2 regions of the Brucella pseudogrignonensis genome follow, and region 2 is predicted to be linked to the other one. Evidence: riboswitches for the same ligand, from Rfam matches in the RefSeq annotation. Region 2 holds a riboswitch; the other holds the start of a gene.

Region 1 (3,353 bases), on a different contig from region 2:
GTCAAGTTCAGGCATAGACAGCCTGATGCCGCAACCATCTGCTGATCTGACCGGCTCTGTCATAAGACCTGCAGAACCCGTTACGGATGTTGCACGAACCTCACAAACATTGCCGCCTGTTCCACAACAGGAAGTGCTGGCATGGGCCGGGCCTGTGCCCGACGCAGGGCCATTCAAAGCCACCCCTCCTGCGCCTGTCGCACAGCCCACTGAGCAACGCATCATCACGCCTGTTTCAATGCCGAAGCCAGAGATTGCGGCCTATCCACCGGTTCGCTTAGCACCTGCGCAGCGTTCTCGTGTGTATGGACAGCGTTTCCGCGATGCCAAGCCAATCAATTTCGGCAAGGCCTCTCCCCGTCAGCACGCCGTGCACGGTGTTGATGTTTCTCGCTGGCAAGGCAATATTGACTGGGCAACATTGCGTAAGAACGGTGCAAACTTCGCTTATATCAAAGCCACCGACGGCGGCGATCATCTTGATCCGATGTTCCGTAAAAACTGGCGTGAAGCAAAGGCTGCAGGTCTTAAGCGCGGCGCATACCATTTCTTCTATTGGTGCCGTGTTGCGAGCCAGCAAGCTGACTGGTTTATCCGCAACGTGCCAAACGATCCTGATGCCTTGCCGCCGGTGATTGATGTGGAATGGAATGGCGATTCCTCATGTAAACGCCGCCCGTCGCCTGCACAGGTCCGTGAAAAAATGCAGGTATTCATGGATGCGCTGGAGCGTCATTATGGCAAGCGCCCCGTCATTTATACAGCGCCCGACTTTTACGATGACAATCTCAAGGGCGCCTTTACCGATTACCCGTTCTGGCTTCGCGCAGTAGCTCAGCACCCTTCTAAGGTCTATCCGGGCCGCCGCTGGTTGTTCTGGCAATATTCTGGATCGGGCCTGTCGCAAGGGGTCAACGAAAAAATTGATCTCAACGTTTTCTACGGCAGTGAAGATCAATGGCATAAGTTTGTGCAGCGTTTTGCAAGTTCATCCTGATAAAAAAGCTCATCCCAAATTTGGGATGAGCTTAATCATTTTCAAGACTTGCCAATATTTTCCAGGTCATATGGCGTGGACTGATACATCTCATTGATCCAGTTGCCGAACAACAAATGGGCATGTCCACGCCAGCAATTCTGCGGTTTGCGGCTGGGATCATTATTCGGGAAATAATTTGCGGGAACGGGCGTATCCGGCGACAGCTGAACATCCCGGAAATATTCATCTGCAAGTGAGGTCGTATCATATTCAACATGGTTGAACATGTGCAGCGAACGATGCTTTGGATCTTCCAACAGACAAAGACCGCTTTCAGGGCTATCGACAAGAACTTTGAGATTGCTACCTGATGGAATGTCGTCTTTGCGAACCTCCGTCCAGCGTGAAACCGGAATAGCAAAGTCGTCAGAGAAACCGCGCAGATACGGAGAAGATGGCTCAAGGTTTTGTTGGCTGAATACACCCGACGCCTTGCCCGGCAAATCGTATTTTCCCATGCCGTGGAAATGATACACAGCCGCCTGAGCAGCCCAACAGATGTTGAGTGTGCGATGGACATGGGTTTGCGTCCAGTCGAAAACCCGTTGCATCTCATCCCAATAGGTCACGTCTTCAAACGGCATGCGCTCGACAGGCGCGCCGGTAATTACAAAGCCATCAAAACGCTCATTACGGACATCTTCCCATGGCTGATAAAATGACAGCATATGATCGGCAGGCGTGTGGCGCGCTACGTGATTGGTGATACGCACAAGCGTCAATTCCAGTTGCAGCGGTGTTGCACCGAGCAAACGCGCAATCTGCGTTTCCGTGGTTACTTTATTTGGCATCAGATTGAGAAGGCCGATTTTCAACGGCCTGATATCCTGACGAACAGCATCTGCCTCACGCATCACCATAACGCCCTCTGCTTCGAGAACACTGGTAGCAGGCAGATCGTCAGGAATTTTAATAGGCATGCGCGTCAGTCCTTCGTTTTATCGGGGCAGACGCGTGTGGCTTCATCCGTATATTTGCCGGTTGGGCCACATCCTTCCTTTTCAGGAAGTACCACCTTGCCCGGGAAGGCAGGTTGGCGTTGGGCGTCGCCCCAACTCTTGATGTAAGGCCAGTTCTAATCAAACAATCACTTTCTGGCAATAGCTATTGAGTGTCGGAGCAACGCAATGTTGGAAACTCATTTCGCAAACGGCTAACTGACAGGATTCTTATCCTTGTAAATAAGACGAAATAAAACACCGCATTCCAAGTATTTATCGGAGTGACCTCAATTTTTATTATGGAACAACTGCTGGATTAATGAGTTATTCACATATCTTTAAATTGTGTTAACATGACTAAGAATGGGAGGGTAACATGAGCAATATTTTCTTCTGGATGGCGCTGGTTATTTTGCCGGTCTTGGCAGGTACCGCTTTTGCCTATGTGCGTCATATGAATCATCGCGACGACTTTTAGCTTAAGACTTGGTGATGTTTCGGACCATTGGCTCGACTATCCCACGTCGAAGCGTGATTAATTGACTAATTTCCTAGATGCCCGCTTCTGTCGCGGGTTACCCTTATTTTGTGCGCTGCATACAGGCCGCATGGTTTTCTTCACGCATTTACATAGAGTTATACCATATACAAGGTCTGCGAAATCAGAGCAATATTCGCTGGATAATATCAGGATAGGTAAGCGTTTTTCAAAACATGATAATTTTTATCATGAATAAGCTTCACTTTGCCGTTAAGCTCTTTACGATCAGTCTGGTAGCGTTATTTTATAGGCGAAACTAACTTCTATCAGCGTGACTCGTAATCACGCCAAATTCAGGTGTATAGCTTCAATGAACGGACCGGATACCCCCCATATCCTCGTCGTCGGTGCAGGCTTTGGTGGCCTGCAATTAATTCATGATCTGAAAGGCGCAAATGTTCGCATTACGCTTGTCGATCAGCGTAATCATCACCTTTTTCAGCCACTCTTGTATCAGGTTGCCACAACGATTTTGGCAACATCAGAGATTGCATGGCCAATTCGCCATTTATTCAAGGACCGTAAAGAAGTGACGACACTGCTTGGCACCGTTGTCGACGTCGATACGGCATCTAAAAAAGTCAAACTCGAAAACGGCAGCGAGATTGACTACGACACACTGGTTTTAGCAACTGGTGCACGTCACGCTTATTTTGGCAATGATCGCTGGGAAAAAGTGGCGCCCGGTCTGAAGGCGCTGGAAGACGCCACAACCATTCGCCGCCGCTTGCTTCTTGCATTTGAACGAGCAGAACGTGAAGCCGATACTGCAAAGCGGCAGGCATTGCTGACATTCTCGGTGGTTGGTGGGGGACCGACCGGCGTTGAACTC
Region 2 (3,353 bases):
GAGCTCAGAACTCACCGACCCACAGGTTGGCTCAGAACGACTGCTTTATCGTCTGTTCCATGAGCGTGGCGTGCGCGTGTATGAATCGATCCGCGTTGAGGATAATTGCTCATGCTCGCGCGAGAAGATCGAAGGTGTGTTCAATAATTTTTCGGCTGAAGAGATTGAGGACAGCGTCAAGGACGGCAAGATTTCGGTCACATGCGAATTCTGCTCAACGACCTACGAGTTCGATCCGGCGCAGTTTGCGAAGTAACAACTATTATAAGGCGGCTCTTACCAGCCGCCTTTTTTAATTCAGTGTCCGTCTTGTTTCTGGAATATCCAGCGAGAAGGCCGGAATGTCGACGTCAAATGAATTTCCATCAGGTGATTGCATCTGATAGCGCCCGACCATGACGCCTGATGTTGTGCTCAGCGGGCATCCAGATGAATATTGATAAGAGTCGCCGGGATTGAGTGTTGGCTGTTCGCCAATCACGCCAGCGCCGCGCACTTCCTCAATCCGGCCATTACCATCGGTAATCTGCCAATAGCGCGAACGAAGCTGAACACTCTGCGATGAATTGTTGGCAATGGTGATCCGATAGCCCCAGACATAGCGGTTTTCGTCCGGCTCGGACTGGTCTTCGAGATAAAACGGCTCAGCCGTTACCTCAATATCCCGTGTTACCGCTCTGTACATGCGCACCCGCCTTAAAATTATACTGTGTCATTGTCTTCTATCGCCAAACTTGCGGGTAAGGTCAACGATTTGTGGCTGCAACTGCCGGAATGTTCCGGCAATTGCTCTATTTGGCACTATCAATCAGCGCGCAGCGGCAAGCGCTTCCAGCACGTCTTCAACAAGATCATTCTGATCTTCAAGACCAACAGAAATACGCAGCATACCGTCAGAAATACCGAGTTCTGCGCGTGCTTCGTCCGAGAGGCTCTGATGCGTGGTTGTAGCCGGATGAGTGATGATGCTCTTCGCGTCGCCCAGATTGTTGGAAATGCTGAAGACCTGCAACGCATTCTCAAACTTGAATGCCGCTTCCTTGCCGCCTTCGAGTTCGAGCGCGATCAGTGTCGAGCCGCCGGTCATCTGTTTTGCAATAATGTCTGCCTGCGGGTGGTCGGCACGGCCCGGATAGATGACTTGCTTAACGCCTGCCTGACCGGCCAGCGCATCGGCAACGGCTGCCGCCGATTGCGTCTGCTGACGCACGCGAACGCCAAGCGTTTCCAGACCCTTCAGCATGATCCATGCATTGAATGGGCTCATGCCTGGCCCGGTGTGACGGAAGTAAGGCTGTAGCACTTCTTCGGTCCATTCCTGATCGGAAAGAATGATGCCGCCGAGGCAACGGCCCTGACCGTCAATATGTTTGGTGGTCGAATAGACGACGATATGCGCGCCGAGTTCCAGAGGCTTCTGGTAAAGCGGCGTTGCAAAAACATTGTCAACGATCAGCTTTGCGCCGATTTCATTGGCAATCTCTGCAACGGCTGCAATGTCGATCACCTCAAGCGTCGGGTTCGATGGGCTTTCGAGCAGCATCACTTTGGTGTTCGGACGAACAGCTGCCTTCCAGTTTTCAATCTTCGAGCCGTCGATGATGGAGAACTCAACGCCATAGCGCGGCAGCAGCGTTTCAATAATGTAGCGCGATGAGCCGAAGACGGCACGCGCACAAATGACATGCTCACCTGCGTGGACCTGACAGAGAATGGATGCGGCGACAGCCGACATGCCGGAGGTGAAGGCGCGTGCATCTTCTGCACCTTCGAGCGCGCACATGCGCTTTTCAAACATGTCGGTGGTTGGATTGGCATAACGCGAATAGATGAACCCCGGGTCTTCACCTTTGAAGCGCGCTTCTGCGGCTTCTGCTGTCGGGTAAAGAAAGCCCTGCGTCAGATAGAGAGCTTCGGACAACTCTGCAAAGCCGGAACGCAGCGATCCTGCATGAACGAGCTGCGTTGCCGGGCGTAACTTACGGGTAGTCTTATTCGTCATTTTTCCAACCTGTCGAAAGCTGGTCGGCCGGGACCTGGAAAAGCCTCGGCGGCCAATAAAAAACCGGCCTCGCGAACACGCAAAAGGCCGGTAACGAACCGCGGCCTTATTTTAGCGAATTCTTTAACGTGGCTGCAAGCCGGCCGGCCAAATCACCACGGAACGTTTTTTCCTTATGCCTGTTGCGCGAGGCCGTCAATGCTTGAATGGTCAGTTTTTAGGAAAAGCGCTGCCTGAGAACAGCGCATGCACTGTGATTCCTGCGGAAAACCCGCAAACCATAGGCCTTGAGGGTTGGCAGGAGCGCTTTGAACGGTCAATGGTCATAGACCGATTTTAAGTAATTCACGGAGTTCAGTGGTATGACACAGAGGGAAGCAGGAATTCTGGCAGATGCGGATATTGCCGCGCTGTTTGAAAGCGGTTTGCTCAAATCTGCGCGTCCATTGGATGCCGATCAGATTCAGCCTGCCAGCCTCGATTTGCGACTGGGTGCGAAAGCCTATCGTGTACGCGCATCCTTCATGCCCGGTCCGGGAACGCCGGTCATCGACAAACTGGAGCGCCTCAAGCTTCACGAGATCGATCTGACCGCTGGAGCGGTTCTTGAAACCGGCTGCGTCTATATCGTGCCTTTGCTTGAAAGCCTGTCGCTTTCGCCGGAACTGTCGGCTTCTGCCAATCCGAAAAGCTCGACGGGCCGCCTTGATATTTTCACCCGCGTTATCGCCGATGGTGCCCAGGAGTTCGACAAGGTGCCCGCTGGCTATCATGGCCCGCTTTATCTTGAAGTGAGCCCGCGCACTTTCCCGATTGTTGCGCGCACCGGTTCGCGCCTGTCGCAAATCCGTTTTCGTCAGGGCCGCGCACAGCTCACCGAAGCGGAACTTGCAACACTGCATCAGAACGAAACGCTGGTGGCGGCGGAACAGCCCAATATCTCGGGCGGCGGCATCGCACTTTCCGTCGATCTCTCGGGTGATAAAGACAAGCTGATCGGTTATCGTGGAAAGCATCATACGGCGGTTGTCGATGTCGACCAGCGTGCTGCGCATGATGTTCTCGACTTCTGGGAGCCGATCTATGATCGTGGGTCACGGGAACTGGTGCTCGATCCGGATGAATTCTATATCCTTGTTTCGCGCGAAGCGGTGCATGTGCCGCCGCTTTTCGCAGCAGAAATGACGCCTTTCGACCCGCTGGTCGGTGAATTCCGTGTGCATTATGCAGGCTTCTTTGATCCGGGCTTCGGTCACACCGCTGCGGGTGGAACAGGAAGCCGAGCGGTTCTGGAAGTACGCAGTCATGAAGTCCCGTTCATTCTCGAACATGGCCAGATTGTCGGCCGTCT

What was found. Region 2 has a riboswitch for S-adenosylmethionine ahead of RI570_RS08235 (O-succinylhomoserine sulfhydrylase). Riboswitches for the same ligand answer to the same signal wherever they lie in the genome.
Positions count from the first base shown of each region.
Region 1: it holds a riboswitch for S-adenosylmethionine, as region 2 does, so the genes downstream of both, metA (homoserine O-succinyltransferase) here and RI570_RS08235 (O-succinylhomoserine sulfhydrylase) in region 2, are expected to answer to the same signal.

Region 1 is NZ_JAVLAT010000002.1:970,968-974,320, reverse strand. Features, by position in the region: gene RI570_RS15850 (GH25 family lysozyme) at 1-997, shown strand, start outside; gene metA (homoserine O-succinyltransferase) at 1,039-1,959, opposite strand; SAM-I-IV-variant riboswitch at 2,000-2,109, opposite strand; gene RI570_RS15840 (NAD(P)/FAD-dependent oxidoreductase) at 2,832-3,353, shown strand, end outside.
Region 2 is NZ_JAVLAT010000001.1:1,711,006-1,714,358, forward strand. Features, by position in the region: gene RI570_RS08225 (Hsp33 family molecular chaperone) at 1-256, shown strand, start outside; gene apaG (Co2+/Mg2+ efflux protein ApaG) at 293-685, opposite strand; gene RI570_RS08235 (O-succinylhomoserine sulfhydrylase) at 809-2,002, opposite strand; SAM riboswitch at 2,091-2,171, opposite strand; gene RI570_RS08240 (2'-deoxycytidine 5'-triphosphate deaminase) at 2,365-3,353, shown strand, end outside.